DNA from 2 places in the Aggregatibacter sp. 2125159857 genome. Region 2 is predicted to be linked to the other one. Evidence: riboswitches for the same ligand, from Rfam matches in the RefSeq annotation. Region 2 holds a riboswitch; the other holds the start of a gene.
The links. Region 2 has a riboswitch for thiamine pyrophosphate ahead of thiD (bifunctional hydroxymethylpyrimidine kinase/phosphomethylpyrimidine kinase). Riboswitches for the same ligand answer to the same signal wherever they lie in the genome.
Positions count from the first base shown of each region.

Region 1: another riboswitch for thiamine pyrophosphate. It lies ahead of J5X96_RS02600 (ABC transporter substrate-binding protein); the one in region 2 lies ahead of thiD (bifunctional hydroxymethylpyrimidine kinase/phosphomethylpyrimidine kinase).

Region 1 covers NZ_CP072548.1:492,116-508,238, reverse strand. The annotation lists gene ribB (3,4-dihydroxy-2-butanone-4-phosphate synthase) at 1-74, shown strand, start outside; gene J5X96_RS02635 (surface-adhesin E family protein) at 309-812, opposite strand; gene purM (phosphoribosylformylglycinamidine cyclo-ligase) at 996-2,036, shown strand; gene purN (phosphoribosylglycinamide formyltransferase) at 2,036-2,680, shown strand; gene sodA (superoxide dismutase [Mn]) at 2,732-3,376, opposite strand; gene J5X96_RS02615 (autotransporter outer membrane beta-barrel domain-containing protein) at 3,599-6,130, shown strand; gene J5X96_RS02610 (long-chain fatty acid--CoA ligase) at 6,365-8,152, shown strand; tRNA gene J5X96_RS02605 (tRNA-Met) at 8,275-8,351, opposite strand; TPP riboswitch at 8,606-8,708, shown strand; gene J5X96_RS02600 (ABC transporter substrate-binding protein) at 8,792-9,847, shown strand; gene nudF (ADP-ribose diphosphatase) at 10,034-10,657, shown strand; gene cpdA (3',5'-cyclic-AMP phosphodiesterase) at 10,715-11,539, shown strand; gene prmA (50S ribosomal protein L11 methyltransferase) at 11,621-12,505, opposite strand; gene fic (protein adenylyltransferase Fic) at 12,518-13,063, opposite strand; gene panF (sodium/pantothenate symporter) at 13,069-14,520, opposite strand; gene J5X96_RS02570 (YhdT family protein) at 14,517-14,792, opposite strand; gene J5X96_RS02565 (surface lipoprotein assembly modifier) at 14,814-16,123, opposite strand, start outside.
Region 2 covers NZ_CP072548.1:1,887,575-1,903,697, forward strand. The annotation lists gene J5X96_RS09185 (DUF3413 domain-containing protein) at 1-501, opposite strand, end outside; gene J5X96_RS09190 (YejL family protein) at 508-729, opposite strand; gene yejK (nucleoid-associated protein YejK) at 855-1,877, shown strand; gene bamE (outer membrane protein assembly factor BamE) at 1,943-2,359, shown strand; gene J5X96_RS09205 (response regulator) at 2,391-3,089, shown strand; gene cpxA (envelope stress sensor histidine kinase CpxA) at 3,135-4,562, shown strand; gene galU (UTP--glucose-1-phosphate uridylyltransferase GalU) at 4,630-5,520, opposite strand; partial or broken gene J5X96_RS09860 (phosphomannomutase CpsG) at 5,677-5,942, opposite strand; gene csrA (carbon storage regulator CsrA) at 6,038-6,223, opposite strand; gene alaS (alanine--tRNA ligase) at 6,363-8,987, opposite strand; gene uspA (universal stress protein UspA) at 9,200-9,625, opposite strand; tRNA gene J5X96_RS09240 (tRNA-Met) at 9,938-10,014, shown strand; tRNA gene J5X96_RS09245 (tRNA-Leu) at 10,020-10,104, shown strand; tRNA gene J5X96_RS09250 (tRNA-Gln) at 10,133-10,207, shown strand; tRNA gene J5X96_RS09255 (tRNA-Gln) at 10,246-10,320, shown strand; TPP riboswitch at 10,430-10,517, shown strand; gene thiD (bifunctional hydroxymethylpyrimidine kinase/phosphomethylpyrimidine kinase) at 10,645-11,454, shown strand; gene thiB (thiamine ABC transporter substrate binding subunit) at 11,476-12,480, shown strand; gene thiP (thiamine/thiamine pyrophosphate ABC transporter permease ThiP) at 12,489-14,132, shown strand; gene thiQ (thiamine ABC transporter ATP-binding protein) at 14,116-14,763, shown strand; gene bioB (biotin synthase BioB) at 14,809-15,813, shown strand; tRNA gene J5X96_RS09285 (tRNA-Cys) at 16,006-16,075, shown strand.

The DNA of each region.
Region 1 (16,123 bases), 600 kb from region 2:
CCTTTGCCAAACAACATCACTTCCCTGTTGTGACGATTGAAGATTTAGTCGCTTATAAATTACAAGGTGAATAACAACCCGCACGTAAAACGTGCGGTTTTTAGGCTCCCCTTTAAGATCTATACTTCACAAGCCCGAAAGGGGCTTGTGAAAACTGGTAACCGTGTTTATTTTCATATCACTATTTTAGTGAATCGTAGCGTGCAACTTCTTGCACGAAATCATGAATGCCCGAAAGAGTTAAATAACGTTCCGTGCGTAATTTGGTCGTGCATCAAGATGCACGCTACGAACTTGCGCAACGAAATTTATTTCCGACGATACATATTGGCGCAAATGACTTCGCCTAAAATGTACAACGAAGATTGCGGTTGTAACGTAATCGTGTGCTGAGATTGACGTTTTGGCGCAGTACGAATGCCTTCTCCCCAGAAATCAGCATAAAAATCGCTACGCACATGCGTAAAATGATGATTCTCACAATTTAAGATCTTATATTGACGCATAGATTTGGCATATAACTTAGGATGCTCTTCAAAGACATATAATCCTTTATCTAAATTGATCACCGCATCAAAATGAATAAGACGTTTATCTTTGTTATCCACCCAAATGGAATCAGTATCAACATAATAAAAAATGCCCGGCATGAGTTGCAAGAAACCGACCTTAGTTTTCTTTGGTGGCGTGATGGAAACCTCTTCCTGCGCTTTTGCCTCATCTTGCTGCGTGGATACCGATTTGTTCGAATGGGAGAAGGAAGTACAAGCTGCCAATAAAAGTGCGGTTAAAATGACGATCGTTTTTTTCATAGCAAACTCCTTTTTTATTTCGAACGGTTCCTATGTGGTTCATTTTGTCATAATTTCTACCTAATAGCTAATTGAAACCTCGCCTTGAGAGAAAAATCCGTTTCACACCTCGCAAACGATTGCGTAAGCGTGTACAATGGCGCCCTCATTCATTTTATTTTCATAAATCAACGGGAAGCCATCGTGAGTACACCATCCTTAAGTTACAAAGATGCCGGCGTAGATATCAATGCCGGTAACGAATTAGTTGAGCGTATTAAACCTGACGTCAAACGCACTACTCGCCCTGAAGTCATCGGCGGCTTGGGCGGATTTGGTGCGTTATGTGCGATTCCGGCGAAATACAAAGAACCGATTTTGGTGTCCGGCACCGATGGCGTTGGCACAAAATTACGTTTAGCCATTGATTTAAATCGTCACGACAGCATTGGTATTGATCTTGTCGCCATGTGCGTAAACGACTTGGTGGTGCAAGGTGCCGAACCGTTGTTCTTCTTGGATTATTACGCCACCGGCAAATTAGACGTGGATGTTGCCGCCAGCGTGATTAAAGGCATTGCCAACGGCTGTGAACAATCCGGTTGCGCCTTGGTTGGCGGTGAAACGGCTGAAATGCCGGGAATGTATCACCAAGGTGATTACGACCTAGCCGGTTTCTGCGTGGGCGTGGTAGAAAAATCCGAAATCATTGACGGCAGTCAAGTCAAAGTCGGCGATGCATTAATCGCCCTAGGGTCCAGCGGCCCACATTCCAACGGTTATTCGTTAATTCGTAAAGTCATTGATGTTGCCGGTGTAAATCCTGCCGAGGCACAACTTGACGGTCGTTCTTTAGCGGATCACTTGTTGGCACCAACCAAGATTTATGTAAAATCCATTTTACAACTGATCAAACACGTTGATGTTCACGCTATCGCCCACTTAACCGGCGGCGGTTTCTGGGAAAATATCCCGCGCGTCTTGCCTAACAGTGTCAAAGCGGTGATTAACGAGAACAGCTGGCAATGGCCGGCAGCCTTTGATTGGTTGCAACAACATGGCAACATTACCGACCACGAAATGTACCGCACCTTTAACTGCGGCGTCGGCATGATTGTGGCATTGCCGAAAGAAGATGTGGAAACTGCCCTAGGACTTCTCCAACAAGCAGGTGAGAAAGCTTGGGTCATTGGTGAAATCCAACATCTTGCCCAAGACGATAAAGAACAAGTTGTTATTCGTTAATGAAGAAAATCGTTGTTCTCATTTCCGGTTATGGTGCGAATTTACAAGCGATCATTGATGCTTGCCAATCGCGCTATATCAATGCCGAAATCGTCGGCGTATTCAGCAATCAAGCAGATGCCTTTGGACTGCAACGCGCCCAAAGTGCGGGTATTTTTCACCGCACTTTTTTGCGCCGTGATTACGCCGATAACCTCGCCATAGATCGCCATATTGGTGATGAAATCGACAATCTCGGTGCGGATTTAATTGTGCTTGCCGGCTACATGAAAATTCTGAGCGCAGAATTCACCCGACGCTTTGCAGGAAAAATTCTCAACATTCACCCTTCCTTATTGCCGAAATACGCAGGGTTGCATACTTACCAACGCGCCATAGACGCCGGTGAAACGGAACACGGCATGACCATTCATTTTGTGAATGAAAAAGTGGATGGCGGAGCCATTGTATTACAAGCCAAAGTGCCGATTTTCCCCGATGATAACATCACGGACATTGAAGAACGGGTAAAAACACAAGAAATTCGGTTTTATCCCTTAGTGATAAAATGGTTTATGGACGGGCGTTTAACGCAAAAAGGCGATGGTGCTTATTTAGATGGGAACTTGTTGCCACCGCAAGGTTACGCAGTGGATGAATCCTAAACGTCATCTACACAATTTCTGTGTAGATGACGACATGAGGCTGACTTAAAATTAATGGTGCGCGTCGGCTAATGCTTTTTCAAAGCGTTCGTTCGCAAAATCCCAGTTGATTACATTCCAGAATTCTTTGATGTAGTCCGGACGGCGGTTTTGGAATTTCAAATAGTAAGCGTGTTCCCAAACGTCTAAACCGAAGATTGGTGTGCCTGAACAGCCGGCAAATTCTTTACCCATAATTGGGTTGTCTTGGTTTGCTGTAGAAACCACCGCAAGTTTGCCGTTTTCTAACACTAACCATGCCCAACCGGAACCGAAACGGGTCGCTGCCGCTTTTTCAAATTCCGCTTTGAAGTTTTCAACAGAGCCAAAATCACGTTCGATGGCATCTTTTAATGCGCCTTGTAACGTGGTGCCTTTTTTCAAACTTTTCCAGAATAAGCTGTGGTTTAAGTGGCCGCCTGCGTTGTTGCGTAATGCCGGGCGTTTTTCAGGCGCAACTTCATGTAAATGAGCCAATAATTTACCCGGGCAACCGCCGGCAAGTTCTTGTAATTCTGGGGAATTTTCCAACACAGCATTGGCATTGTTCACATACGCTTGGTGGTGTTTAGTGTGGTGGATTTCCATGGTTTGCGCATCAAAATGAGGTTCTAATGCGTCATAGGCATAACCTAATTCAGGTAAAGTATAAGCCATAATTTTTTCCTTTTGTTTGAGTAAATTCATGTTTAAAAAACGGGAAAATCATAGCATAAAAATTGATTAAGATCATTAAATGCTGCAATCAGAAAATAACTTGTTCTTGAGCTAAAAGGGGCATTTTTAGTAGAATTTGCCGACAAATTCAACGTGATATTTTTAGCGAAGAGAATTATAAAAATACACGTATCTCTTGATTAATCACGACAAGGAACGAAGATGAAAAACACTTCAAAAAAACACCGCACTTTTCAGTTAAGTTTGGTGGCTGCGGCATTAAGCTTAGCCCACTCGGCATGGGCGGTGGATCTCACTTGCAATACGCCAACCGGTTGTATATATACCCACGGAATTAACAACGAATGGTACATCAACAAAGCACCGACGGCATACAAAAATGCGCTAAATATCACCGTTGAAGCAGGAAATTACCAAAATAAAGCAAAAACAGAAAATGGGGCTGATCGCTCCCTAGGTCAACCTAGTCAATTAACGGATTTTTTGTTTAGTGTTTATGATTCAACAGCACAAGGGAATGTCATCACCTTAAAATCAGGCGTTAAAGCAACACTCAAAGAGGATTATACGTCTAGCCAATTACTGGATGCATTTAACACAACAGCAAATTTAGAAAAAGGTGTCAAACTCATTGTTGACCAAAACTTCTCTCAAATTCACAAGATTCCTGATGCTTACGGTGAATTTGACGGCAATGCTGCAATTCGCTCCTATCATTCAACCATCAATACACAAGCAGACATTGAGCTCAATAATGACGGTTCAAATGCAATTGAATCGAGACAAGCATCGATCATTAATTCTTCGAATCATCAAATCACGATGAATGGTAAAGACAACACAGCGTATGCACTTAACGAAAAAGACGTTGTGAACATTGAGAACGTGACCGTTAACGGCAATCGAGATTTGCAATCTGTTATTGATATTGTCTCTGATCTCCCTGACACGCAAAGTGTTAACGCTAAGAAGTTAAACGCCTCGTTAAACGATAAAAGTACCTTCATGGAAACCTATGAAGGTGGTTCACCAACGGTTAACTTAACTGATTCTAACATTAAAGCCGGTTATGGATTGATTTTGGGGACATTAGGTCAAGAACGCACAATCACTCTGAACTTACATAACACCGAATTAAATACCACTAAAGCACTCGTTTCCGTCAATGATCCGAATTTCCCATTTGAAGAAGACGAGGAAGACATTGCCAATAAAGCCACGTTCCATGTACAACTGCTTGCTGATAACAACTCCAAACTGAGTGGCGCAATTATTGAAAACCCACAAAAACCGGCAAACACTGAAGTAAACGTCACATTAGCAAACAGCCAGTGGCGTTTTAATCAATCAAGTATTCTTCATCATTTGAATACGCAAAATTCAACGGTCAAATTTGAACCGACATCGGAATATAAAACGTTAACAATTAAAGGAGATCTCACTGGCTCCACCACCTTTGATCTCAACACCAATATCGCTGAAAACAAAGCCGATAAAATCATCGTGAAAGGAAACGCGGAAGGTGATCATAACCTTAATGTGACAGATCACGGCGCGCATGTGGCAAACGGTAAAGTAACCTTAGTTGAAACCAATAGCGGCAATGCAAAATTTCACTTAGCGAACGCCAATGGTTATGTGGCGCTCGGTGCTTATAAATACTTCTTAACCACTGAAGGGAAAAATTGGGTGCTAGCGCACTCACAAAACGCAGTCACACCACAGCCACAAACTCAACAGCCACAAGCTCAACAGGCTCAGGCTCAGGCTCAGGCTCAGGCTCAGGCTCAGGCTCAGGCTCAGGCTCAGGCTCAGGCTCAGGCTCAGGCTCAGGCAAATATTACACCATCCTTACCGAAGACAGCGCAACTTCTTGAGCGCGCAAACGCACAAGTGTCTCTTCGCCAAGCGGAATTACTGATGGTCGAAAATGAATTAAACAGCATTCACCAACGTTTAGGTGAAATTAGAACCGGTGAGAAAGGCAATATTTGGGTGAAAAACGTCAATTCACATCAAAAACTCACCGCACTTTCCACAGGTGAAAGTCAAACTTCCGGCTTTAAGCAAAACGTACATAGCTTACAAGTTGGTGCAGATGCTGCAGCGACGAATAAGGTGCGTTTAGGCGGATTTGTCGGATATAGCCAAGCCAATATTGACTTCAACAATCATTACGGCAACGGAAAAGTGAAAGGACAAGCCATTGGAGTTTACGGGACTTACATGGCTGACAATGGTGTCTATTTAGATAACATCGCGCAATATAGTCGCTTAACCGCTGACTCGAATCATACAGAAAAACAGCGTTACAACGCTTACACGTTAAGCAGTGAAATCGGCAAACAATTCCAATTAGCCGGCGCATGGACCGTGACCCCACAAGCGCAATTGGCTTGGACGCATATTAACGGTAAAGAAAAGGAAGATAGCCTCTCAGCCGTGTCTTCTCGTGTCGGATTACGTCTCGCGAAAACCTTCGAGTTGAGCCAAGGATGGAAACTTCAACCTTATGCCGAAGCGAATGCGATCACGACACGCCACCGCCATAGCAACATTAACTACAATGGTAGCCAACTCAATGTAGAAAGTTATCGCGGTCGTTTTACAAGTGCGGTCGGTTTTAACGCCGGTTTTGGCAATCACCGCATTGGTTTAGAAGTGAATCGCGCCGACGGCAAACACATCAAGCAACCCTTTGGCGTACAAGCCGTCTATCGTTTCCAATGGTAGTTTAAACCGTTCACGTTCAGATTCCGTCTGAACATTTAGAGAATCCATAAGCGTTTTTCTTGCCAACAGAAAAACGCTTATTTTTTCACCGCACTTTGTCGTTCTAAAAGCAAGATCATTACATAAATAAACTTGCTTGCCGTGTATGCCTATTCATTGTTTTTATGGCTAGAGTTTTGAGCCTCAATCCGCTATATTAGCGCACAACTGTTAGCTGACTTTGGATTTTTAACCATGGATCTCAATTTTCATTTGATTCACCGTGTACGTAGCCAAGCAAAAACGCTGGCAAATCGCACCGCACTTCGTTACTTCAAAGACAACAATTGGTTGTCTATTTCTTGGTCAGAGTTACAACAACAAATTGACCAAATTTCCTTAGCGTTATTAGCAAATCATATTGATATTCAAGATAAAATCGGTATTTTTTCACACAATATGCCGCGTTGGACAATCACTGACATCGGTACATTGCAAGTGCGTGCCGTCACCGTGCCGATTTATGCCACGAATACCGCTAAACAAGCCCAATTCATTATCAATAATGCGGAGATGAAGATCATTTTCGTGGGCGACCAAGAGCAATATGATCAAGTGCTGGAAATCGTTGATGAATGCCCGAAACTAGAAAAAATCGTGGCAATGAAAAGTACGCTCCATTTGCATGAACACGTCAAAGCCTGCCATTGGCAAGACTTTATTGAGATGGCAGATGAGCAATATCAGGTGGAATTACAACAACGATTGGATGGCAAATGCTTAGAGGATTTATTTACGCTGATTTACACCTCCGGCACGACCGGTGAGCCGAAAGGCGTCATGTTGGATTACGCGAATTTAGCGCACCAACTCAATGCGCACGATCAGGCGCTGAAAGTAGATGATACCGATGTATCTCTTTCCTTTTTACCCTTATCGCATATTTTTGAACGCGCTTGGGTAGCTTATGTGCTCCATCGCGGTGCGACCAACTGTTACATTGAAGACACCAATCAAGTGCGGTCGGCTTTGACAGAGATTCGACCAACCTTAATGTGTGCCGTGCCACGTTTTTACGAAAAAATTTATACGGCCATTTTAGATAAAGTGCACAACGCTCCCAAACTACGCCAATGGATTTTCCATTGGGCGATGGCAGTCGGACGTCAACATTTTGATGCCCTTGCCCAAGGACAAAAAATCGGCTTTTTGTTAAAACAACAGTATGCCCTCGCCAACAAGCTGGTACTTGGCAAATTACGTGCACTGCTCGGTGGACGCATTCGCATGATGCCTTGCGGCGGTGCCAAATTAGAACCGACGATCGGGTTATTTTTCCACAGTATCGGTTTAAACATTAAGCTGGGTTACGGCATGACAGAAACCACCGCGACGGTTTCCTGCTGGGATGATCTCCACTTTAACGCCAATTCCATCGGTCGCTTAATGCCGGGCGCAGAAGTCAGAATTGGCGAAAATAACGAGATTCTCGTGCGCGGTGGCATGGTGATGAAAGGGTATTACAAAAAACCACAAGAAACCGCCGATGCTTTCACTGCAGACGGTTTTTTAAAAACCGGTGATGCGGGCGAATTTGATGCCGAGGGCAATTTATACATCACCGACCGCATTAAAGAATTAATGAAAACCTCCAACGGCAAATACATTGCACCGCAAGTGTTGGAAAGTAAAATCGGCAAAGATAAATTTATCGAACAAATTGCGGTCATTGCTGATGCCAAAAAATATGTCTCCGCCCTTATCGTGCCTTGCTATGCTGCTCTTGAGGAATACGCCAAACAGGTCAACATCAAATATCAAGATCGTTTGGAATTGCTCAAACATTCCGAGATTTTGCAAATGTTAGAACAGCGAATCAACGAGTTACAAAAAGAACTTGCCGGGTGGGAACAAATCAAACGTTTCACGTTGTTGCCTCAGGCATTCAGCACGCAACTGGAAGAAATTACCCCTACCTTAAAATTACGCCGAAAGGTTATTTTGCAACGCTATCAAGCGCAGATTGAGGCGATGTATAGTTAATAACGCGTGGCGTGAGTAAAAAGATTATTCATTCACGCCAGCCGCGATAAAGACGAGAAAAGAAAAAACCTGTTTTGAAAAAGATCAAAACAGGTCTTAAAAAGAAGTTACATCATGAAAAATGGTTGCGGGGGCCGGATTTGAACCGACGACCTTCGGGTTATGAGCCCGACGAGCTACCAAGCTGCTCCACCCCGCGATTGAGTTGGGCTATTCTACTCATTTCAAAATAAATTGCAAGTTTAAATTGAAAAATAATCGCGTCTGGCTTGAAATTGGACATAATTCACACATTATCTCTGTGAATTTATCGTTTTTTGATTAATCGCGGTCTGTTGAGACAGTCTGTTAAGACATAGGCTGCCTCCAGAAAAAGAAAAGGAAATTCAGAAAAAACAACAAGATGAAACATAACAAAACATTTACAAACACGAAGTAACATTTTATAGTAATGCGCGTTAGTCGGGGTGCTTCGTTCGCTTAAATAACGAAGCTGAGAAATACCCGTGAACCTGATACAGTTAGCACTGACGTAGGAAACTAATGCACTTCACTCTGCTTCTACGGCGTCTTTCAGCCGATTTCCCCCGTTGAGTTGTTAGCTGGTTTTATTTTTCAATCTCATCAAGGATTAGATCAATGACCATGCTTGCTAAAAATGATTCCCTTTTAAAAACGACCTTAAAAACCACCGCACTTTGCTTGCTTCCAATGCTGTTTTATACGCAAAACGCCCAAGCGGAAGGCAAACTCACCGTGTATTGCAGCGTGCAAAATGTCACCTGTGAAAAAGTCACGAAACGCTTTGCCGAAAAATATCATGTTGACACCCAATTTGTACGCAACAGCACCGGCACCGTGCTGGGTAAAATCAAGGCAGAAAAAGACAATCCACAGGCAGATGTGTGGTTTGGCGGCACCTTTGAACCGCACCTACAAGCCGCTGATCAAGGCTTGCTGGCAGTTTATCGCTCCCCATTACAAAAAGACATCATGCCACAGTTCAAAAAATTAATGGATGAACGAGGCGACTACACGTCAATTATCTATTTAATGGAAGTTGCCATCGGTGTGAATACGGAAAAATTAAAACAGCTCAATATTCCGGAACCGAAATGCTTTGCCGATTTACTCAAACCAGAATTCAAAAATCAAATTCAATATGCCGATCCCCGCGTATCCGGCACAGGCTATTCTTTTCTGACGACATTAGTGCAACTTTGGGGTGAAGAAAAAGCCTTTGATTACTTGAAAAAACTCAATTCGAACGTGGCGCAATATTCCAAGAGCGGTTTAGCCACCGGTAATTTATCCACCGGTGAAGTGAGTGTGGATGTTTCCTTTATGCATAGTTATGTACGTGAAAAAGACAAAGGCGCACCGGTAAAAGGCATTTTGCCTTGTGAAGGTGTGGGCTACACACTGGGTGCGGTCAGCATTATCAAGGGTGCACGTAATCTTGAAAATGCCAAACACTTCGTGGATTTCGTCCTCGATGCGGAAGCACAAGAAATTCCATGGCGCGAATCCGATTCTTATCAAATTCCAACGAACATTCACGCTAAGGCGTCTCCGAAAGCCAGCGATCCAACAAAACTGAAGTTATTGGATATTGACTTCATCCGCTTTGGTGCTGATGCAGAAAGCAAACGCCTCATTGAGCGTTGGGTTAAAATCACGCAAGAAGAAAAATAATTTCATCTCATTCTTACGTTGGGAGAGCAACGTGCTCATTACGCCATACCATGGTTTTTTCGTTGCTCTCCGCCTCCCCAGTTTTGTGACCAACTTCAAAGATCCGAAAATTTTAACCAAAATTCCATTTTTTTTTAGGAAGAATGAAAGTATCCTAACTGCCGGCGAACATTTAGGGAGAGAAAGATGTATCAGTTTCAACAATTTACTCAACAGGATATTGAGATTTTAGAGGATGAAACAGTTTATCGCGGTTTTTTTAAACTAAATAAAGTGAAATTTAAACATAAACTTTTTGCCGGCGGCTGGAGCGGTGTGGTGACCCGTGAGTTATTAATCAAAGGTGCAGCGTCTGCCGTCATCGCTTATGATCCGATATTGGATAATGTAGTTTTAGTAGAACAAGTCCGCATTGGAGCTTACGATCCAAAATCAAACCAATCCCCTTGGCTTCTAGAATTGATTGCCGGCATGGTAGAAGAAGGCGAGACGCCGGAATCCGTCGCATTAAGAGAAAGCGAAGAAGAAGCCGGTGCAAAAATCACCCATCTACAACACTGCTTAAGCGTTTGGGATAGTCCGGGAGGCGTACTAGAACGCATTCATTTATTTGTCGGCAAAGTGGACAGCACCCAAGTTGGCGGTTTGCATGGTTTGGCGGAAGAAAATGAAGATATTCGCGTTCATGTCGTTAGTCGAGAAACCGCCTATCAATGGGTTTGTGAAGGCAAAATTGATAATGGCATTGCCGTTATGGGGCTTCAATGGTTAGCGTTAAATTATCCTCAACTGAAAACGCAATGGCGATAACCCCATGCGTTTAGACAGCTCAGGCCATTTAGGCGCAGTTAATATGAGGAGTTTACTTTGTTAAATACCTATCAATATCACGCCCAACAAGAGGTCTTTCGTATTATACAAATTACGGATCCTCATTTATTCAAGGACATCAACGGGGAATTGTTGGGAATTAATACACAAGCCAGTTTTTCGCAAGTACTCACTGAGATCCAACAAGCCCACTATACCTATGATCTCGTGCTCGCGACAGGGGATTTGGTACAAGACGGCAGTGATGAAGGTTATTTACGCTTTTGCGACAATGTAAAATCGCTAGAAAAAATGGTGTTTTGGATTCCGGGAAATCATGACTTTCAGCCTAAAATGGTTGAGCATCTCACCCAAGGCAACGTCAATGCCGGAAAGCACCTCTTATTAGGGGAACATTGGCAAATCCTATTATTAGATAGCCAAGTACAAGGCGTGCCGCACGGTCAACTTGAACCGGAAACACTGGCATGGTTAAAAACAAAGTTAGAGGCGCACCCTCAACGCTATGCCCTTGTTGTGTTGCATCACCATTTGCTGTCAACCGGCTCAGCTTGGTTGGATCAGCATAATTTGCGCAATCCTCATGAATTAGCCGGCGTGTTAGCGCCATTTCCACGCGTTAAAGCCCTATTATATGGTCATATTCATCAACAGGCAGATAGCACATGGCATGGCTACCGTGTCATGGCCACCCCTTCCACCTGTGTGCAATTTAAACCGGACTGCAACAGCTTTACGCTTGATACCCTTCAGCCGGGCTGGCGTGAAATCGAGCTCTATGCAGACGGGCGTATTGAGACCCGCGTCAAGCGGATTCAGCAGGCTTCATTCTTGCCGAATTTTCAGGAAAGCGGTTACTAGCCTCTCAAAAACCAAGTGCGGTGAAAAAACGTGATATTTTTCCACCGCACTTTTTTATCACCTACTGACGTTTATTACGCATTATGCCTTTAACTTACCGGTAATTCGACACCACTCTTCGCGCTCTGCCACCGGCTCGAGCACAAAACGCTCGGCGTAGGCATCGCACACGGATTGCGCTTGTGTAGCTAAAATGCCCGACAAGCCTAAATCTCCGTTGGGTTTCACTAACTGGCTAATCACCGGGTAAAGCTCCTTTAACGGCCCCGCCAGAATATTCGCCACCACCACATCGGCTTTCAAGTCCGACGGTTTTGCATCGGATAAAAACAGTTGCAAACGATCCGCCACACCGTTTTGTTCCGCATTGTTGCGGCTGGCTAAAATCGCTTGCGGATCGATATCAATACCGACCGCACTTTTCGCGCCTAACTTCAATGCCGCAATGGCTAAAATACCGGAACCACAACCAAAGTCGATCACCGTTTTATCTTTTAAATCTAAACTATCAAGCCATTCCAAACAAAGCGCGGTGGTCGGGTGCGTCCCCGTACCAAACGCCAAGCCCGGATCAAGCATCACGTTCACGGCATTCGGATCCGGCACGTCGCGCCAACTTGGGCAAATCCACAAACGCTTACCGAATTGCATTGGATGGAAATTATCCATCCACTCGCGCTCCCAGTCTTTGTCTTCGATTTGTTCGATTTTATAGGCGGTATGTTCCTCTAAATGGTTCGCCTGTTTAAGTGCATCCACCACCACATTCATATCGGTTTCCGCATCAAACAAAGCAATCACGTCCGTGTTACCCCAAAGCCGTGTTTCTCCCGGTAACGGTTCAAAAATCGGCGTATCTTGGCTGTCCATGAAGGTGACGGACACCGATCCGATCTCTTCTAAAAAATCACTGATTTGCTCTGCCTTTTCGTTAGTACTGTTTAGGCGAATTTGAATCCAAGCCATGTGTTTATCCTTTTATTCTTTTTCATAACCTTCGTAGTAGTAGGATTGCTCAATGCCTTTAAAAATAATTTCACGATTATCCACATCACCCGTTAAATTATTTTGCAATAAAAAACGGATTTCTAAATCATTAATCGGACTACGCTCCATTGCCTGCAAATACAAGGTTTTATCGACATTTTGCCAATTTACGACTTTGCCTAAATTTTTCTTTAAGATTAAATCCAACCAAATCCTTGTTGAACGACCATTGCCCTCTAAAAAAGGATGCGCAATATTCATTTCAACGTATTTATTAATAATCTCTTCAAATGTCGTTTCCGGCATTTGCTCGATTTTGCCCAAGGCTTCTTTTAAATACAACGAATTAGCAAAACGAAAATTGCCTTTGGAAATATTTTGTTCTCGAATCACGCCGGCAAAATCATACAAATCTTGAAATAAATAGCGGTGAATTTGCTGCAATCCCCGTGTTGTTCCCACTTCAATTTGCTGAATATCATTCGTTTCAAACAAGCGGTAAGCATTTTCTAAGCTTTTTTGATCGATTTTTTTCATGTATTTTACCTGTCATTTTCACCGCACTTTGAATGGCGCTTCTCTCCAATTTTATTCCCCATCAAAAATGCCGCTAAGCCGAAGACTAACGCTGGCACAATCGGGTTGAAGCCAAAAAGTTTAATACCAAATTGGGTAAATAAAATAAACGAAACCAAGCCAACCAACATGGAGCTAACCGCACCGTAAGCATTGGCTTTGTCCCAGTAAAGTCCAAGAACAATAACCCACAAAAATGCGGCTTCAAGTCCACCAAAGGCAAACAGGTTCAGCCAAATGATCATATCCGGCGGATTAAGAGAAGCGAAAATTAAAAGTGCGGTCAAAATTAACGTAATAACGGAGGAAATTCGACCAATCCGTTTTTGATTTTGCACTGCCTGTGGTTTTGCCGCCAAATACAAGTCTTTTACAAAAATAGAAGACGATTGAATCAGTTGTGCATCTACCGTGGACATAATCGCCGACATTGGTGCTGCAAGGAAAATCCCCGCGACAATCGGCGGCAACACTTGTAACATCAGGGTCGGAATCACTTTGTCCGACACCGTTAAATCCGGCACGATGGCGCGCCCCAATGCTCCTGCCAAGTGCATACCGAACATGATAATCGTCAACACGATCGTGCCGATCAACATACCATTGTGCAGGGCTTTGCTGTCTTTAAACGCCATGCAACGCACGGCCGTGTGCGGCAAGCCGACCACACCGAAGCAAACCAAAATCCAGAAGGACGCCATAAATTGGAAATCCAGCATCTCATTTGGTCCGTACGGGCTGACGAGGCTTGGGTCAATTTCAGTTAATTTTTTGACCGCACTTTCTACGCCGCCTACCTGATAAATCACGCCGACCAATAACACTATCGTGCCGAGAATCATGACAGTACCTTGAATCGTGTCCGTTAACACCACGGCACGGAAACCACCGATGAAGGTATAAATCCCCACGGTTAAAGCGAAAATTAACAAGGCTTGGGTGTAAGGAATGCCGATGGTAGTTTCCAACAAACGGGCGCCACCGATAAATTGCACGGTCATCGCCGCAAAGAACGCGATCAACAACGCAACACAGGCAATCCACACTAAATATTTGTTTTTATAGCGATAAAGCAATAAATCATTGATGGTCAAGGCGTTAGTTTCGCGTGAAAGCAAGGCAAATTTTTTCCCTAGCGCACCAAGCGCCAACCACACCGCCGGTACTTGGATCATGGCAAGCAAAACCCAGCCTAAGCCGTATTTATACGCCGCACCGGGGCCACCGATAAAAGAACTCGCACTGGCATAGGTGGAGGCAGTCGTCATAGCGAGCACGAAGCCCGTCATAGAACGGTTACCGACATAATATTCGGAAAGAAAATCCCCGCCTTTTTGACGTTTCACATAAGCATAAATCGCCGCCCCGAAGACAAAGGCTAAATAAATGACGAGCGGAAAAATAATCCCTAGGTTCATTGATGACGCTCCATTGTCATATCTTGATTTTTCTGTTCCACATCCAGCGGAATATCTTGAAACACAATTTTAATCAACCAATACGCCACCACAATAAACAGCATCGGCAGGTAAATACAGGCAAGTTCAAACCACAGCGGAAAGCCAATAGGACCTTGTGTGCCTTTCGGCAAGTAAGCACATAAGCACCACCCAATCACATAAAGCAGGGTTAAACCTAATGCCCAACGGGCTTCCTTTGTTGCTTGTTGATAGCGTTGTTGTAACGTCATGATCGTTGCCTCAATCCATGATTAAAACGTTTTACTCATTTCTAAATAAATCCGATTTTTATCATAGCGATAAAACGGATGATTACTGTCATTTTTTTGGTACGACCAGGTAATTTTCGGCGTAATACCCCAGAAATACACGTTACGATGCCATAAAGTGACATTGGTTTGATATTCCTTGTTTTTTTGACGAATGCCAAGTAAATCTTCCCCTTTATACGCTCGTCTTGCATAAGCGACAGAAAGACGACTGGAAATGCCCAACGGCCATTCTTGCACCCAACCTAAACGCACGTTTTTACGTTGATAGGCATTATCACGATCACGTGTATTTTCGCGATTATAATCCGCACCGATATACCAATATTGTCCGCTGTAAGGTAAAAATAAGAGCGTATTCGACCACAAATAATTATTGCCATTTAAATGTTTACGCGTGGCATAACGCTGCTCACCATATTCAAGTGCGGTCGAAATTTGCCATGATTTATTGAGCCAATGGGTCACATCAACACGCACACCGGAATTTTTAGAATATTGTTTCATGGCATCACTGCCGGACGATCCACCGGAATACCAACGTCGTTCTGTGAAAGGCACTAAGGCAAGTTCAGTATTTGCCGTTTGATAACCCAGGCCTGCACCGATTCGGGCATTAAATTCGTTATATTTTTTGTTATCCCAATAATATTTGCCTTGCCCATCTAAAACCAGTTTCGCAAAAAACTGATGAGGCAACGACCATTTTTTTTCGGCTCCGACATAATAAGACAGCCCATGCGCCTGTTCTCGCTCCCAAGCTTTCCACGCACCAATACGGGTGCCGGCTTTTGGCGCATTATTAATATTGGATTCATTTAAGAAACTGATGCCGCCGTTGATTTTCCACTGATCTCGTTGGTTAATTGCGGTTAAATACTGATCGATCATTTGCTGCGATGAGGCATCATTCACTTCCGCACGAAGTTTTTGGAATTGATCTTTCGCCGCTTCATTATCGTTATTCAAAAATAACGCATGGGCTAATTGATAACGCAATGGTAAAACTTCAGGATGTTTTGCAAATAATTCACGATATTGCTGCACCGCTGAGGCATAATTCCCTTGATGCGTTGCCATCATAGCCTCGCCCCAAGCCACCAAAAAAGGATCTTGTTGTGGCAAATTTTTGTATAAGGGCAACAACAATGCCACTGCCTCCGCATGGCTTTGTAGCAATGCCGGAATCAGGCCACGGATAATCAAATCCGGTCGTTTGGCAAGTTCTTCTTTTGTAATAGACAGGGTATGTTCTTTTGAAGTGGAGGTCTCTACAACGTCATGTTGAGGCA
Region 2 (16,123 bases):
TTGTCGTTCCAAACTACGCAGCTTTTGCCAAGACCAGCGAGAAAACAACATTTGCACTAATAGAATCAACGGCATCGGCGTAAAGAACAGTTGCCAGTTACGCGATAATTCGCCGTTTTCCGGATTCACCAACAAATTCCAAACAAGGGAAGATAAATGCAGGTTAAACCGCACAAAAACTTCCGTATCGACTAATAATAATGTATTGCCGATTGTGGCAAGAATGACCGTGAGTCCACGAAAAGTGCGGTGGTTTTTCACAATAAAACTGAGGGGGAAGATCACCAACAAATAAAAGGCGAAAACAATAAAACTAAAGTGCCCTAATAAGCTGATGAAAAAGTAAATTTTGCCAAAGAGTGTATCCGGCCAATCAATAATAAACGCATAGCGGGCACCGATAAAAATTGCCCAAAGAATATTAAAAAAAGCAAACCAGTGCCCCCACGAAATCTTCTGTGAGGTTTCTTCACGATATTGTCTGCTGTTGAATTTCCACATTGCCAATTATTTCGCTGTGTTAATGGAATTGAGTAGTGCCTCAGAAAAGGCTTGTGCCAGCACCTTTTGCTGTTGCTTGCCCAAACTGCCGGTGAGCAAATTGGTGGTCATATTGCCTAAAACAATTAAGGATAAATCCAATGGCGCTTGGTGTTTTTCAAGCACTGCGATCATGTCGTTTAAAATTGCATCTATTTGTTTATCTTGATATTTTGATTGAATTGCCATGTTTGATTAGCCAATTAATGTAAAGCGTTACGTATATTAACCGATAATTGGGCTAATCCTAACATATTTTGTTAGTTCTGTTAAAAAGTGCGGTTATAATAGCAGGCGTTTTTTAAGGTGATTTTATGAGCATTACAGTTAAACAAATTATTCTTCATCAAATTATCAAGGCAGAGCCGGAAGGCGACAATCTGCCACCATTAAGCTGTGTTCTGCGTGAACAATTATTAACCATCACCCCTGAAGTAGAGCAAATGATGTTGCAATTACATCAGGGTTATCAAAATAAAGCCAAAGCATACGGAGTGTTTCAAGAATCTTCGGTGTTTGCCCAATGCCTTAACCGATTGTTGGAAAATGAACTGGATTTTCTGCCCTTCAGCCACGAAGCAACCCATTTATTGCTTGCCGAATTGGGGAAATATCACTTTGCCGACAACGGTACGTTAGTGTTATGCCAATATAATTTCTTGGCGACCGATTACTTATTTATTGCGCTGTTGGACAGTCGTGTCAGTATGTTAGTCAACGATCAGCTGGAAATTCAACGCACAGAATATCTCGATATTACGCAATTTGACATTGCTGCTCGTATTAATTTGACGGATTTACAACTCAATGCCAATTCCAATCGTTATCTCACCTTTATTAAAGGACGCGTAGGACGCAAGATCGCCGATTTTTTTATGGATTTCTTAGGCGCAGAAGAAGGGCTCAATCCACAAGTACAAAACCAATGCTTATTACAAGCGGTGAGTGATTACTGCGTACAAGGCGAACTCAATTCGGAGCAAACCCAAGCTGTGAAAAAGCAGGTGTTTGAATACTGTAAAGGTCAAATAAATAGCGGTGAGGAAATTACGTTGACGGAACTTTCCGATACGTTACCAACACTCAATCAGCAACCTTTTGTTGCATTCACACAAGAACAAAACTATGGATTGGAAGACAGTATTCCACCAATTCGCACCGCACTTAAATCGTTAACCAAATTTTCCGGCTCAGGCAAAGGCATCACCATCAGTTTTGATGCGGAATTATTAAATCAACGCATTCTTTGGGATGAAACTACCGATACGTTGACGATTAAAGGATTGCCGCCAAACTTGCGAGATCAATTACAACGCCGGCTAAAAGAAGAGAATTAATTTGGCAATTAATTAAACTTTCGGTATCATCATTTTTCATTATTTACAGAGGATAAAAGGCAAAAATGCAATTCAAATTTATTGTCACTACATTAATTTTTGCATTGAGCGTGACCGCTTGTTCCAGAATTAACAAAGTGGTCTATCGTATTGATGTGCCACAAGGCAATTACTTACAAGCCTCCAGCGTAGCACAACTCAAAACCGGTATGACAACTCAACAAGTTCAATATTTACTAGGCACGCCGGTGTTAGTTGATCCATACAGTAGCAATACTTGGTACTATGTTTTCTTACAACAAAAAGCCTACGAAACGCCGGAGCAACATACGTTAGTAGTTAATTTCGATCAAAAAGGCACCGTGAGCCACTTTGATTTAGATAAACCATTACCGAATGAAGAGCAAGCGGCCCCAAATAACACAATTATTAATGCGCCTGAAGCGCCGCAAAAACGTTGGTGGCAATTCGGCAAAAAATAATTCGCAATAAACCATGAATCAGGGGATTGTTATGGCAAAAATTTTACTTGTTGATGACGATGCAGAATTAACGGATCTTTTATCGCAATTATTAGAATTGGAAGGGTTTGAAGTTAATGTCGTACGCAACGGTAGAGAGGCGCTAACAGCACTTGATAGAACCTACGACTTAGTATTGCTCGATGTCATGATGCCTGTTCTAAACGGCATCGAAACCCTACAACAAATCAGAAAAAACTTTTCGACGCCGGTGATTATGCTAACCGCGCGTGGCGATGAAATTGATCGCATTGTGGGACTAGAACTTGGTGCGGATGACTATCTTCCTAAGCCTTTTAATGATCGTGAGTTGATCGCACGAATTAAAGCGATCTTAAGACGCGTCGATCAAGCCAATAAAATGGCGACACAGACTGATGTTGAGAAAATTGAATTTGCCGGTATTACGTTATATCCGGGAAGACAACAAGTGCTCGCCGGTGATCAGGATTTAGAGCTCACCGGAACAGAGTTTGCCTTGCTGCTCCACTTGATTAAAAATCCCGGTATCATTGTGCCTAAAGAAGTCTTAAGCGTTGAAGTGCTTGGAAAAAAACTGGCTTCATTTGACCGCTCAATTGACATGCATATGTCTAATTTACGCAAAAAATTACCTCCCCGTTCAGATGGCTTACAATGGATGAAGACCTTAAGGGGGCGTGGGTATTTATTAATCACTGAAAAACAATAAATCCTCTAAGGCTATATTGATATAGCCTTTTTTCATTTTAAAATTATGCAAAAGCAAAAGTTTACATTTAATTCTCTGACTATCCGGATCTTTCTCTTTTTCTGGCTGACCTTATTTATCTTGTTACTTTTCATTTTTCTTCTTCCCTATTTTGATGCACATGTTTATTCCAATTTAAAAGAAAATGAAATTCATCGATATGAGAATAAAATTGAATCCGCCATTCAGCATGATCAATTTTCAAAATTACTCAATGGCGATATTATCTTTCCAGCTGAATTTTTTAGTGATCACCCGATATTAGTCTCTCATAGCGGTCAACTTCTAGGCATGTTACCGGACGAAGAAAAAGCCATTAGACAATTCATGTTCAATAACCCTGTTCAAGTAAAACCGTTAAAGCGGATTTATGGCAATTCCCAAATCGTAGGCCCTTTTCCGATTAAACTAGGCGAACAAGACGCAACGTATCAATGCTTTTTTATTAATCGAATTAGTGCACAAAAAGAAATCCTCACTTATATTTTCGAACGTCCTATTTTTCTGATTATTTTAGTCATTCTGATTTCCTCGCCTCTATTGTGGTGGCTTTCACAAAGTATCGGCGGTCCGATACGCAATTTACAGCAAGCCGCAAATGCCGTTGCAATGGGACATTTAACCATCGATAAAAACTTAGAGAAGAAAGGACTACTGGAATTACGTCAAGTTGGACAAAGTTTTAATCGAATGACACAATCATTGGAAGACGTTTTAAATAACCAGCGCACATTACTTTCCTCGATATCACATGAATTACGAACACCATTAACGCGCTTACAGCTTGCAACTGCTTTATTGAGAAGACGATTAGGCGAAAATGAAAATATCCAGCGCATTGATACGGAAGCCCAACGCTTAGATAAAATGATCAATGACTTATTACAATTATCAAGACAACAACTCAATAGCCATTTAGGTAGAGAAATTTTTGAAATCGCTGCTTTATGGGAAGGCATACTAGAAGATGCGGAGTTTGAAGCCGAACAGAAAAAGATTCTGTTTCTTAGCAATCTCTATATTTTCCATTCGGAGAATTATCGCATCAACGGCAATCTCGAACTCCTTCAAAGTGCGGTCGAAAATGTGATTAGAAATGCCTTAAAGTACACTTCTTCCAAGATCGTGATTCATTTCTATATTGAAAACCACGAATTAGTGATTCTCACAGAAGATGATGGTGCCGGATTACCCGCAGAAGAATACGAGAAAATTTTCAAACCCTTTTATCGAGTAGATGAAGCAAGAACACGAACCACCGGCGGAACCGGTTTAGGGTTATCCATTGTTGCACATACCATTAAAAGTCATCATGGACGTGTTTGGGCAAATCGAAGTCGGTTAGGTGGACTGGCCGTCACCTTAAGTATTCCTCTTTGGCTCGGCGAAGTAAATTCTGCTACGACAAATAACAAAACCCAATCTGATGCTTAATTGACAACGGGCATCAGATTGGGTTAAGTATCTTCAGGATAAATCAATTTAGACGAAACAAGACGGCTTATTGAAATGATGAAGTCAATGCTTTTAAGTAAGATTTAAACTCATCACCCAGTTTATTGTGATGTAAGCCATATTCTACGAAGGCTTTCATATACCCAATTTTATCGCCGCAATCATAGGAAATGCCGGTCATATGGAACGCTTCCACCGTTTCTTTTTCAATTAACATATCAATCGCATCGGTTAATTGAATTTCATCACCAACGCCAACCGGCGTTTTTTCCAGTAAATCCCAAATTGCTGCAGAGAAAACATAACGCCCCACGACCGCTAAGTTAGATGGCGCATCATCAACACTCGGTTTTTCCACAATGCTATTAATTTTTGCACTTTCACCCGGTGGAATTTCAACGCCGCCACAGTCAGCAATACCGTAGCTACTTACAGCCTCCAGTGCAACAGGGCTGACCATAATTTGACTGGCTTTGGTTTGATTAAAGCGTTTTAACATGGCCGCGAGGTTTTCTTTTTTCTGATTAGCTGAAAATTCCGCCAATAACACATCAGGCAAGATCACCGCAAAAGACTCATCTCCGACTAACGGACGACCACATAATACCGCATGCCCCAAGCCTTTTGCATTCCCTTGGCGAACATGCATAATGGTGACATCTTTTGGCACAATAGAACGGACTTCTTCCAAGAGCTGGCGTTTTACCCGTTTTTCTAACATCGTTTCCAACTCGAAAGAGGTATCAAAATGGTTTTCGATAGCATTTTTAGAAGAGTGAGTAACCAATACAATTTCTTTAATACCTGCAGCAACACATTCATTAACAACATACTGAATAAGTGGTTTATCCACCAGCGTTAACATTTCCTTTGGAATTGCCTTTGTTGCAGGCAACATACGTGTGCCTAAGCCGGCCACAGGAATAATTGCTTTCATATTTATTTTCCTTAATATAAAAAGACCGCACCTTTCCACTTCAAAAAAGTGCGGTAAGTTTTTTATGAATTTCTACTGGCGAAATAAAGCGTATCTTTCGTTTGCAAGTTGAGTGTTAATTTACCTTATGAAAGGAATACATCCACACTACGATTAACGCATGACGATTAAGTCCGATATCATTGTCGGATTGTTGTTTATAGTCAGTTTAATACCGCCATTGTTTTTCAAAATGATGTAGCAAAATAGACGTCCTCTGTCCCCGTTTCACCAAAATCAATTACATTAACACCGGAATTCAATAATCCATTTGTTACCGTATTTTTTAGTTCTTCACTCGTTAAACGAACATCACCGGCAACGACAACAATTTTGAGCCTAAAAAGCCACCCATATACACGACCTATACGATAAACAATATCCTATAAAGTTCACTTGAACAAACATAGGCATTACACGCCTTTGGTAAGTCAATTGACTTATAACCGACTTACTTCAACTGCTCATAAAATAAAATTTACGATACTTTGTTTTCATCCTTAGTTTGATGAATACGCTGGTAAATTTCTTCTCTATGAACAGAAACATCCTTCGGGGCTTGTACGCCAATTTTTACTTGGTTGCCTCGTATATTAAGAATCGTGATAGAAACATCATCGCCGATGAGCAAGCTCTCGCCAACTTTACGGGTTAAGATCAGCATATAAACTCCTCACCTTTTATAGTTTATTTCCAACTTCCCTATTTTGCTTCCAACATCCCTATAAAACATTAAACAATACTTTGTACTTTGGCACTTATGACATCATAAGTGCCGACGATTAATTAACAGGAAACAAAGATTATAAATTTGCTTTTAACCAATCAGAGCAAACAGATAATGCTTTGTTGATATTTTGCGGTTCAGTACCGCCAGCCATCGCCATATCAGGTCGACCACCGCCTTTACCACCAACTTGTTGAGCCATTAAATTCACAAGCTCACCGGCTTTCACTTTGGCTGTTAGATCCTGAGTTACGCCAACAATTAAGTTAACTTTTTCATCCAATGCGGAAGCAAACACCACGACGGCAGAGCCTAATTGATTTTTCAGGCTATCAACCATTGCGCGTAAAGACTTCGCTTCAATACCATCAAGTTGCTGCACAATCACAGAAACACCATTAATTTCGACCGCACTTTGCGCTAAGTCATTACCGGCCTGAAGTGCAGCTTTTTCTTTTAATGTTTGTAACTCTTTCTCAACTTTCTTACATTTATCTTGCAACAGAGAAATCTTATCCGTAACGGAATTCACGTCCGATTTCAGTAATTCGGCGCTTTGATTCAATAAAGTTTGTTGATGTTGTAACCATTCAATCGCCGTTTCGCCGGTAATCGCTTCAATTCGGCGAATACCTGCTGCTACAGCGGTTTCTGTGACGATTTTAAATAATCCGATATCTCCCGTGCGTTTTGCATGAATACCACCACACAACTCAATAGAGAAATCACCCATCGTTAAGACACGAACTTGTTCGGAATACTTCTCGCCGAATAACGCCATCGCACCTTTTGCTTTTGCGGCTTCCAACTCCATAATGTCGGTTTGGATTGGATTATTTGCTCTCACTTGCTGGTTCACAATACGTTCAACTTCAGCTAACTGTGCTTTGCTAATTGCTTCATGTTGAGCAAAGTCAAAACGTAATAACGTATCGGAAACAAGTGAACCTTTTTGCGCGACATGTTCACCTAATACTTGACGTAATGCAGCATGCAACAAGTGTGTTGCGGAGTGATTTAACGAAATGCGTTGACGGCGAACATCGTCAACCACTGCATTTACAGACTGCCCAACAGATAAACTCCCTTGTGTGAGTTCACCAATATGACCAAATACCTGACCATATTTTTGAGTGTCTTTTACGTCAAAACAAAAACCATTGCCTTCTAAACGACCGATATCTCCAATTTGTCCACCGGATTCTGCATAGAACGGCGTATTATCTAAAATAACTACGGCACTTTGACCTGCTGAAATCGATTCCACTGGATTTCCCTCATGGAAAAGTGCGGTCACTTTTGCCAGTGTTTCTGACTCGGTATACCCTTCAAAACGGGTTGTCCCGTCAACACGGATTACACTGTTATAGTCCATGCCGAATTGGCTTGCCGATTGTGCGCGAACGCGTTGCAATTCCATTTCACGCTCGAAACCTGCTTCATCAATCGCAATACCACGCTCACGGCAAACATCTGCAGTTAAATCCAGTGGAAAACCATAGGTATCATATAACTTGAACGCCACTTCACCGGACAAGATATTCTCTTTTACGTTGGCCAACGCTTCATCCAACAAGGTCAAACCCCGCTCTAAGGTGCGAGCAAATTGTTCTTCTTCCAAGCGCAAGAATTTTTCCACTGTCGCTTGATGTTTTTTCACTTCTTTACCCGCTTCTGCCATCACATCAATCAGTGTTGGGACGAGTTTGTAGAAGAATGCTTCTGTTGCACCGAGTAAATGCCCATGACGTACGGCACGACGAATAATACGGCGAAGCACATAACCACGACCTTCATTGGAAGGCACGACACCGTCAGCAATTAAATAAGCGCAAGAACGAATATGGTCGGCAATAACACGCAATGATTTATTGGCTAAATCTTTCTCACCGGTTAACTCTGCCACTTTGGCAATTAAGGTTTTAAAAATATCAATATCATAGTTGGAGTTGACGTGTTGCAATACCGCACTGATTCGTTCCAAGCCCATACCGGTATCCACGGATGGTTTTGGAAGTTTCTCCATTGTGCCGTCAGCATGGCGGTTAAATTGCATGAACACGATGTTCCAGATTTCAATATAACGGTCACCATCCTCTTCAGGAGATCCCGGAGGCCCCCCCCAAATATGATCACCATGATCGTAGAAAATCTCCGTACAAGGACCACAAGGGCCGGTATCACCCATTTGCCAGAAGTTATCCGAAGCATAAGGCGCACCTTTATTGTCACCGATACGAATAATGCGTTCTGCCGGAATACCGATTTCTTTATGCCAAATGTTATAGGCTTCATCATCGGTTTCGTACACGGTCACCCATAATTTTTCTTTCGGTAACCCTAACCACTGTGGAGAGGTTAAAAACTCCCAACCGTAATGAATCGCATCTTGTTTAAAATAATCACCGAAACTGAAGTTTCCTAACATTTCAAAGAAAGTATGGTGCCTTGCGGTATAGCCCACATTTTCTAAATCGTTATGTTTCCCCCCGGCACGCACACAACGTTGTGCAGTGGTTGCTCGGGTATAAGGGCGTTTTTCTAATCCTAAAAAAACATTTTTAAATTGGTTCATCCCGGCGTTGGTAAATAATAATGTCGGATCATTATCCGGAACGAGAGAACTGCTTTCTACAACCTGATGTCCTTTACTATGAAAGAAATCCAGATATGCTTGTCGAATTTGTGCTGTTGTTTTCATTTATAAGCCTTAAACTTTAACGTCTTTACTTAACTATTTACAAATTACTGCGTAACTTCCTATTCTTGCATATTTTTTATATTTATAGAAAAACTTTTTACGAAACCATTTCTCTTTTCTTAAAAATGAAGAAAACAAAACCGCACTTACGCTCTAACTTCGTGAAGTGCGGTTATTTTTTTCTGCCTTTAATAACAGGTGAGCTTTAACAATTATTCTTCACGAAGAGGAACAACAAGCATATCAATCTTAATGGAGTTCATCACTTGACGAGTTGAAGACATCAACTTACTCCAAAAATCTTGGTGATGTCCGGTCACAAGCAAATCCACATCATATTGTTCAATCGCATCTGATAGAACTTGCCCTAAATCACCACTCCCACTTAATTTCTCACTCACCGGATACCCTGCTTGTTCAGCTAATTGCAACAATGTTTGTTGAGTTTCGCTGGAAATCCGATCCTGCATGGAGACCATATTGACATCGATCAAACCTGTATAAAGATCCGAAAAGTTCACATCTACATGGATGATGGATAATTTCGCATCATGCCGCCGTGCAACACCAACGGCTTTTTTCAAAAGAACCGGACTTTCTTCTGAAAGATCTACTGCAACTAATACATGTTTGTACATAATCGACTCCTTATCTGATCAGGGTTATTTTTTGTCATTCACATAATAGCACCGTCATATAGGAAAAAATATGCGTCAGATCACATTTTGAGAAAAACATTGATTTTTAATTAACTAAAAACAACCTTACCGCTTTGAATCTCCTCTAAAATAAGGTCAGTTATCTGCCTGCAATGAACAAAACTAATACGATTTGCTTAATCTCTATTCGAATGCGCCAAAAATAGTTTTTTTCATAAAAAAAGAGTTGACGAGCAAAAGCAATATCCGCATAATACGCCGCGCAAAGTCAATGAGATAATGCAAATGAATGGCTATGTAGCTCAGTTGGTTAGAGCACAACACTCATAATGTTGGGGTCACAGGTTCGAATCCCGTCATAGCCACCATAGTTGCGGGACTGGCGAAATTGGTAGACGCACCGGATTTAGGTTCCGGCGCCGCGAGGTGTGTGGGTTCAAGTCCCTCGTCCCGCACCATTTATTTCATTGATATCAACATAGTTGTTGGGGTATCGCCAAGCGGTAAGGCACCGGGTTTTGATCTCGGCATCCCTAGGTTCGAATCCTAGTACCCCAGCCATACTATTTTCAAACTCTCATTTCTTATTAATATTCTATTGGGGTATCGCCAAGCGGTAAGGCACCGGGTTTTGATCTCGGCATCCCTAGGTTCGAATCCTAGTACCCCAGCCATACACACTTTCATCTTATTTTCCCATACGCTTAGTTTTCAACAAGCTATCGTTGATGTGATCTTGATAAATCCCTTGCCCTTCCTTAGCAAAATAGATAGACTGAACCCCGTTATTAGTCGGGGTGCTTTGTGCTGAGATCATACCCGTGAACCTGATACAGTTAATACTGACGTAGGAAACTAACGAGAAAATCATACTTCCTTTCTTTTTCTCCACATCTTCTTCATTCGTCATTATTGCTGATTATCTTTTTTCATTAAAAAAGGAACAATGATGCAATATGCGTTTTGTCGTTCTGTGCCGGTAAATGGCGGAGAACGTTATGAGTAAAGTCGCGCAGGCGTTGACCATTGCCGGGTCAGATAGCGGCGGTGGTGCCGGCATTCAGGCTGATTTAAAAACCTTTCAAATGCGTGGCGTGTTTGGTACTTCTGTGATTACGGCCGTCACGGCGCAAAACACCTTAGGCGTCTTTGATATTCACGCCATTCCTCTTCAAACCATTCAAAGCCAGCTGAAAGCGATTGCTGATGATTTCACGATTAGCGCCTTTAAAATCGGTATGTTAGGCACAGCAGAGATTATCGAATGTGTCGCTGAGGCATTAAAGCAGTATCACTTCGGCACGTTGGTGTTAGATCCTGTCATGATCGCCAAAGGCGGTGCGCCATTGTTGCAACAAAGTGCGGTCGATTTTTTGAATACATTTTTATTGCCGTTAGCAGATGTGATTACGCCGAACTTGCCGGAAGCCAAGGCACTGACAGGCGTGGAGGTCATTGACGATCAAACGGCGCAAAAAGCAGCACAAATTTTACAGGAACGTGGTGTGAAAACCGTAGTGATTAAAGGCGGGCATAGCGCGCATTCGCAAAGTGCGGTATGCCGCGATTGGGTTTTTACCCCTGACGCTCAATTTACTTTAGAAAGCCCACGTTATGCGACAGCGCAAACCCATGGTACGGGTTGCACGTTCTCCGCTTGTATGACGGCGGAGCTTGCCAAAGGCGTTTCCGTCGAACAGGCAATTAAAACCGCAAAAGACTACATTACTGCGGCAATTAGCCATCCGTTAAATATCGGCCATGGACATGGGCCGACCAATCATTGGGCTTATCAAAATAAAATGTAATTTAGACTGAGGAACAGACACATGAAAAAAACAACGTTAATTTTGACCGCACTTTCTTTATACACCGGTATGGCATTGGCGAATCATTATGAAGAAACCGTGAATATTTATACTTACGATTCTTTTACGTCTGATTGGGGCGCCGGCCCGAAAGTAAAACAAGCATTTGAACAGCAATTCCCACTTTGCAAAGTGAATTATATGCCATTTGAAAGCGGCGGCACGTTGTTTAACCGCGTGCGTCTGGAAGGGCATAAAACCAAAGCGGATATCGTTTTAGGCTTGGATAATTTTGTGTTGGATGAAGCGAAAAAAAGCCAATTATTTGATTCAAATAGCATCGACTTAAGCCAGCTTTCTTTACCAAATCAATGGACGGATAACACGTTCTTGCCTTACGATTTCGGTACTTACGCCTTTGTGTATGACAAAAATAAAGTGAAAAATCCGCCGAAAAGCCTGAAAGAATTGGTAGAGCGGGAAGATTTACGAGTGATCTATCAAGATCCGCGCACCAGCAGCGTGGGACGTGGTTTGTTAGTGTGGATGAATACGGTTTATTCAGCAGACCAAGTGGCACAAGCCTGGCAACAACTTGCCAAACACACAGTTACAGTGGGCAAGGGCTGGTCTGACACTTACGGCGCATTCCTGAAAGGGGAGGCGGATGTCGTATTAAGTTACACCACTTCGCCGTTATATCACCAATTATTTGAAAATAAAGAGAATTATGCGGCAACCACGTTTGCTGAAGGCAATGTGATGCAAGTGGAATTGGCTGCGCGAATCGCGGAGCATAAAAATCAATGTGCTGATCACTTCATGGATTTTTTGGTGACACAGGAAGCGCAAAAACAGATTGTCACGGCAAACGTGATGTTCCCGGTGATCCAAGCGCCGGTTGAACCGCACTTTGATGCCCTAAAAGAAAATGTGTTGAAGCAGTCTTTCTTGAATACCTCCAATGTTAGCCCGGAAATGTTGCGGAGTTGGATTCATCAATGGCAAACCACATTAACTAAATAATTTGAACGATGTTTTGGTTGTCTCGTTCATTGTTTACCCGCTTATTTTTTTCTAGCCCGCAATTCCGCCCGCGTCATTATGTGGGCGGAGTTAGCGTTATTTTGCTTATTTCGTTGCTTTATGGCTTTGCCATGCGTGCCGTGTTGGCGCAGGGCACTGAATTTCAGTGGCAACAGTTCTTTGCCGATCGCTATTTGCATCATGTTATTGCTTTTAGCTTTGGGCAAGCGTTGCTTTCTGCGTTGTTATCCCTGTTCTTCGGCGTGCTACTCGCTCGCGCTTTTTATTATGTGGAATTTGTCGGCAAAGCCTTTTTGCTGAAAATCATGTCGCTGACTTTTGTGTTGCCGGTGTTGGTGGCGATTTTCGGCTTAATTGGCATTTATGGCGCCTCCGGTTGGATTGCACAACTCTTGCATTTTTTTGACCGCACTTGGACGGGCAGCATTTACGGCTTGTCGGGGATTTTAATTGCGCATCTTTTCTTTAACATCCCGCTGGCAACCAAACTGTTTTTACAAAGTTTGGAAAGCATTCCTTATGAACAGCATCAGCTGGCAGCTCAACTGAATATTCGTGGTTGGCGTTTTGTGCGATTGGTGGAATGGTATGCACTGCGTCGGCAGATGTTGCCGACTTTCAGCTTGATTTTCATGCTCTGTTTTACCAGTTTTACGGTGGTGCTTACCTTAGGTGGTGGGCCGCAATATACCACGCTAGAAACGGCGATTTATCAGGCGATTTTATTTGAATTTGATTTGCCGAAAGCAGCTGTGTTTGCCTTATTGCAGTTTGTGTTTTGTTTGTTGCTATTTACGTTTAGCAGTCTGTTCAATAACGCTTCACAAACCACGTTAAGCAGCCCATATCGTTGGCTGAGCCCATCGAAAAGTGCGGTCAAATTTTTCCATGTTTTTTTACTCGGCGTTTTTGTGTGTTTTATGTTGTCACCGTTGTTAAATATTTTGTTTAGCGCACTGACATCAGGCAAATGGCTGACAGCGTGGCACAATCCGCAACTGTGGAAAGCCTTAACCTACTCGTTAACTATTGCGCCTGCGTCCGCTTTGCTGGCATTGCTCATGGCGGTGGCATTGTTGTTATTATCACGCCGTTTGCAATGGCTCTATTATGTAAAAACAGCGCAATTTATTCTCAATGCCGGCATGGTGATCTTGGCAATTCCCATTTTGGTATTGGCGATGGGGTTATTTTTATTGTTGCGTGACGTGGATTTTACCAATGCCCATTTATTTGCCATTGTCGTTGCGTGTAACGCCTTGAGTGCCATGCCTTTCGTGCTGCGCATTTTGACTGAGCCATTCAACAACAATATGTTGTATTACGAACGCTTGTGTAATTCCCTTGGCATTGTTGGCTGGCAACGTTTTCGTCTGATTGAATGGCATGCACTTCGTACACCGATAAACTATGCGCTTGCCTTGGCATTTGCCCTTTCCTTAGGGGATTTCACGGCGATTGCGTTGTTCGGTAACCAAGAATTTACTTCGTTGCCGCATTTGTTATATCAACAATTAGGCAGTTATCGTCACCAAGAGGCCGCTGTCACTGCCGGTATTTTGCTGTTATTATGCGGCGCTATTTTCGCCTTAATTGAACATCAAAAGGAACAACATGATTCGCTTAGATAACGTATTTTTAGCTGATGATGCACTGCCGATGAGGTTTGATTTGCAAGTGGCGGCAGGGGAGCGTATTGCCATTGTTGGGCCAAGCGGTGCGGGTAAAAGTACGTTGTTAAATTTAATTGCCGGTTTTGTGTTGCCGACACAAGGCAAGATTTGGTTAAACGGTGAAAACCATACCTGTAGTGCGCCGTATGAGCGGCCTGTGTCCATGTTGTTTCAAGAGAATAATTTATTTCCGCATTTAAGCGTGCAACAAAATTTGGCATTGGGGTTAAAAACAAGCTTAAAATTGACCGCACTTGAGCAAGATCAGATCGAACGGGTTGCTGATGCGGTAGGATTAACATCCTTTTTATCCCGTTTGCCGAACAGTTTGTCGGGCGGACAAAAACAACGGGTCGCATTAGCGCGTTGTTTATTGCGCGACAAACCGATTTTATTGTTGGACGAACCGTTTTCTGCGCTCGATCCGGAATTGAGACTGGAAATGCTCAATTTGATTGATGAACTTTGCCACAGTAAAAACCTAACATTGTTGCTTGTGACCCATCAACCGTCAGAGCTGTCGGGCAAAGTGGATCGTATGCTTCGTATTGAAAATGGTCGGATAAGCCAGCAAGAAAAATGCGCTTAAAATGCACCGCACTTTTTATTTACTTTGTTTTACTTAAGGAGACCTATGTCAACCAGTACCTTACAAATTTACTCCATCACACCGCATCCAACCGCAGAATATTGGTCGGTGTGCAAAGTAGAAGCCCTATTTGAAACCCCATTTTTAGATTTGGTTTATCGTGCGGCACAAGTTCATCGCAAAAATTTCAATCCACGTGCGATTCAGCTTTCTACCTTAATGTCGATTAAAACCGGCGGTTGTCCGGAGGATTGTGGTTATTGCCCGCAATCGGCGCGTTACCATACAGGCGTCCAAAATCAAGAATTATTAAACGTGGAAGACATAGTGGCGAAAGCCAAAATCGCGAAGGCGCGTGGGGCAGGTCGTTTTTGCATGGGCGCCGCATGGCGTGGACCAAAACCGAAAGACATCGCGAAAGTAACAGAAATTATCAAAGCGGTGAAATCTCTCGGTATGGAAACGTGTGGGACTTTTGGCTTATTGCAAGATGGCATGGCGGAAGAATTAAAAGACGCGGGCTTGGATTACTACAACCACAACTTAGACACTGCACCGGAACATTACAGCGAAGTGATTGGTACACGCCGTTTTGACGATCGTATCAGCACCTTAGGTAAAGTACGCAAAGCCGGCTTAAAAGTGTGTTGCGGCGGGATTGTGGGCATGAATGAAACCCGCAAAGAACGCGCAGGACTCATTGCCAGCTTGGCGAATTTGGATCCGCAACCGGAATCCGTGCCAATCAACCAATTAGTCAAAATTGAAGGTACACCGCTTGCCGATGCAGAAGATTTGGACTGGACAGAATTTGTACGCACCATTGCCGTAGCACGCATTACCATGCCAAACAGTTACGTCCGCCTATCTGCCGGCCGCCAAGGCATGAGTGAAGAAATGCAAGCAATGTGTTTCATGGCGGGGGCTAACTCCATTTTCTACGGCGACAAACTGCTTGTGACAGGTAACCCGGAAGAAGACGGCGACCGTTTATTGATGGAAAAACTCGATTTAGAGCCGGAGACGGAAGAGAACAAGCGTTTACGTTAATGACTCGCAGAGATTTAACGCATACCATGCAATCTGCAATATATGATTAAATCAAACATAAAAACAGGTAATTTGTTTAGGTTTATTATGTATCGCAAAAAATAGGACGATTACTCGCCCTGTGGTGTTGATAGAGATTAATAAATGCATTTGACTTTGTTTTAGGTGGTATATAGGGTAGTGCACAGTAATGCGTTGTGTAGACTAATGGTAAGTCAGCGAGCAATCGCGGTATTGTGGGTTCAACTCCCACCACAGCGCGTTACAACCTTTGTTTCAATATAATTTTGTCAATCGCCTTTTCTTCGAT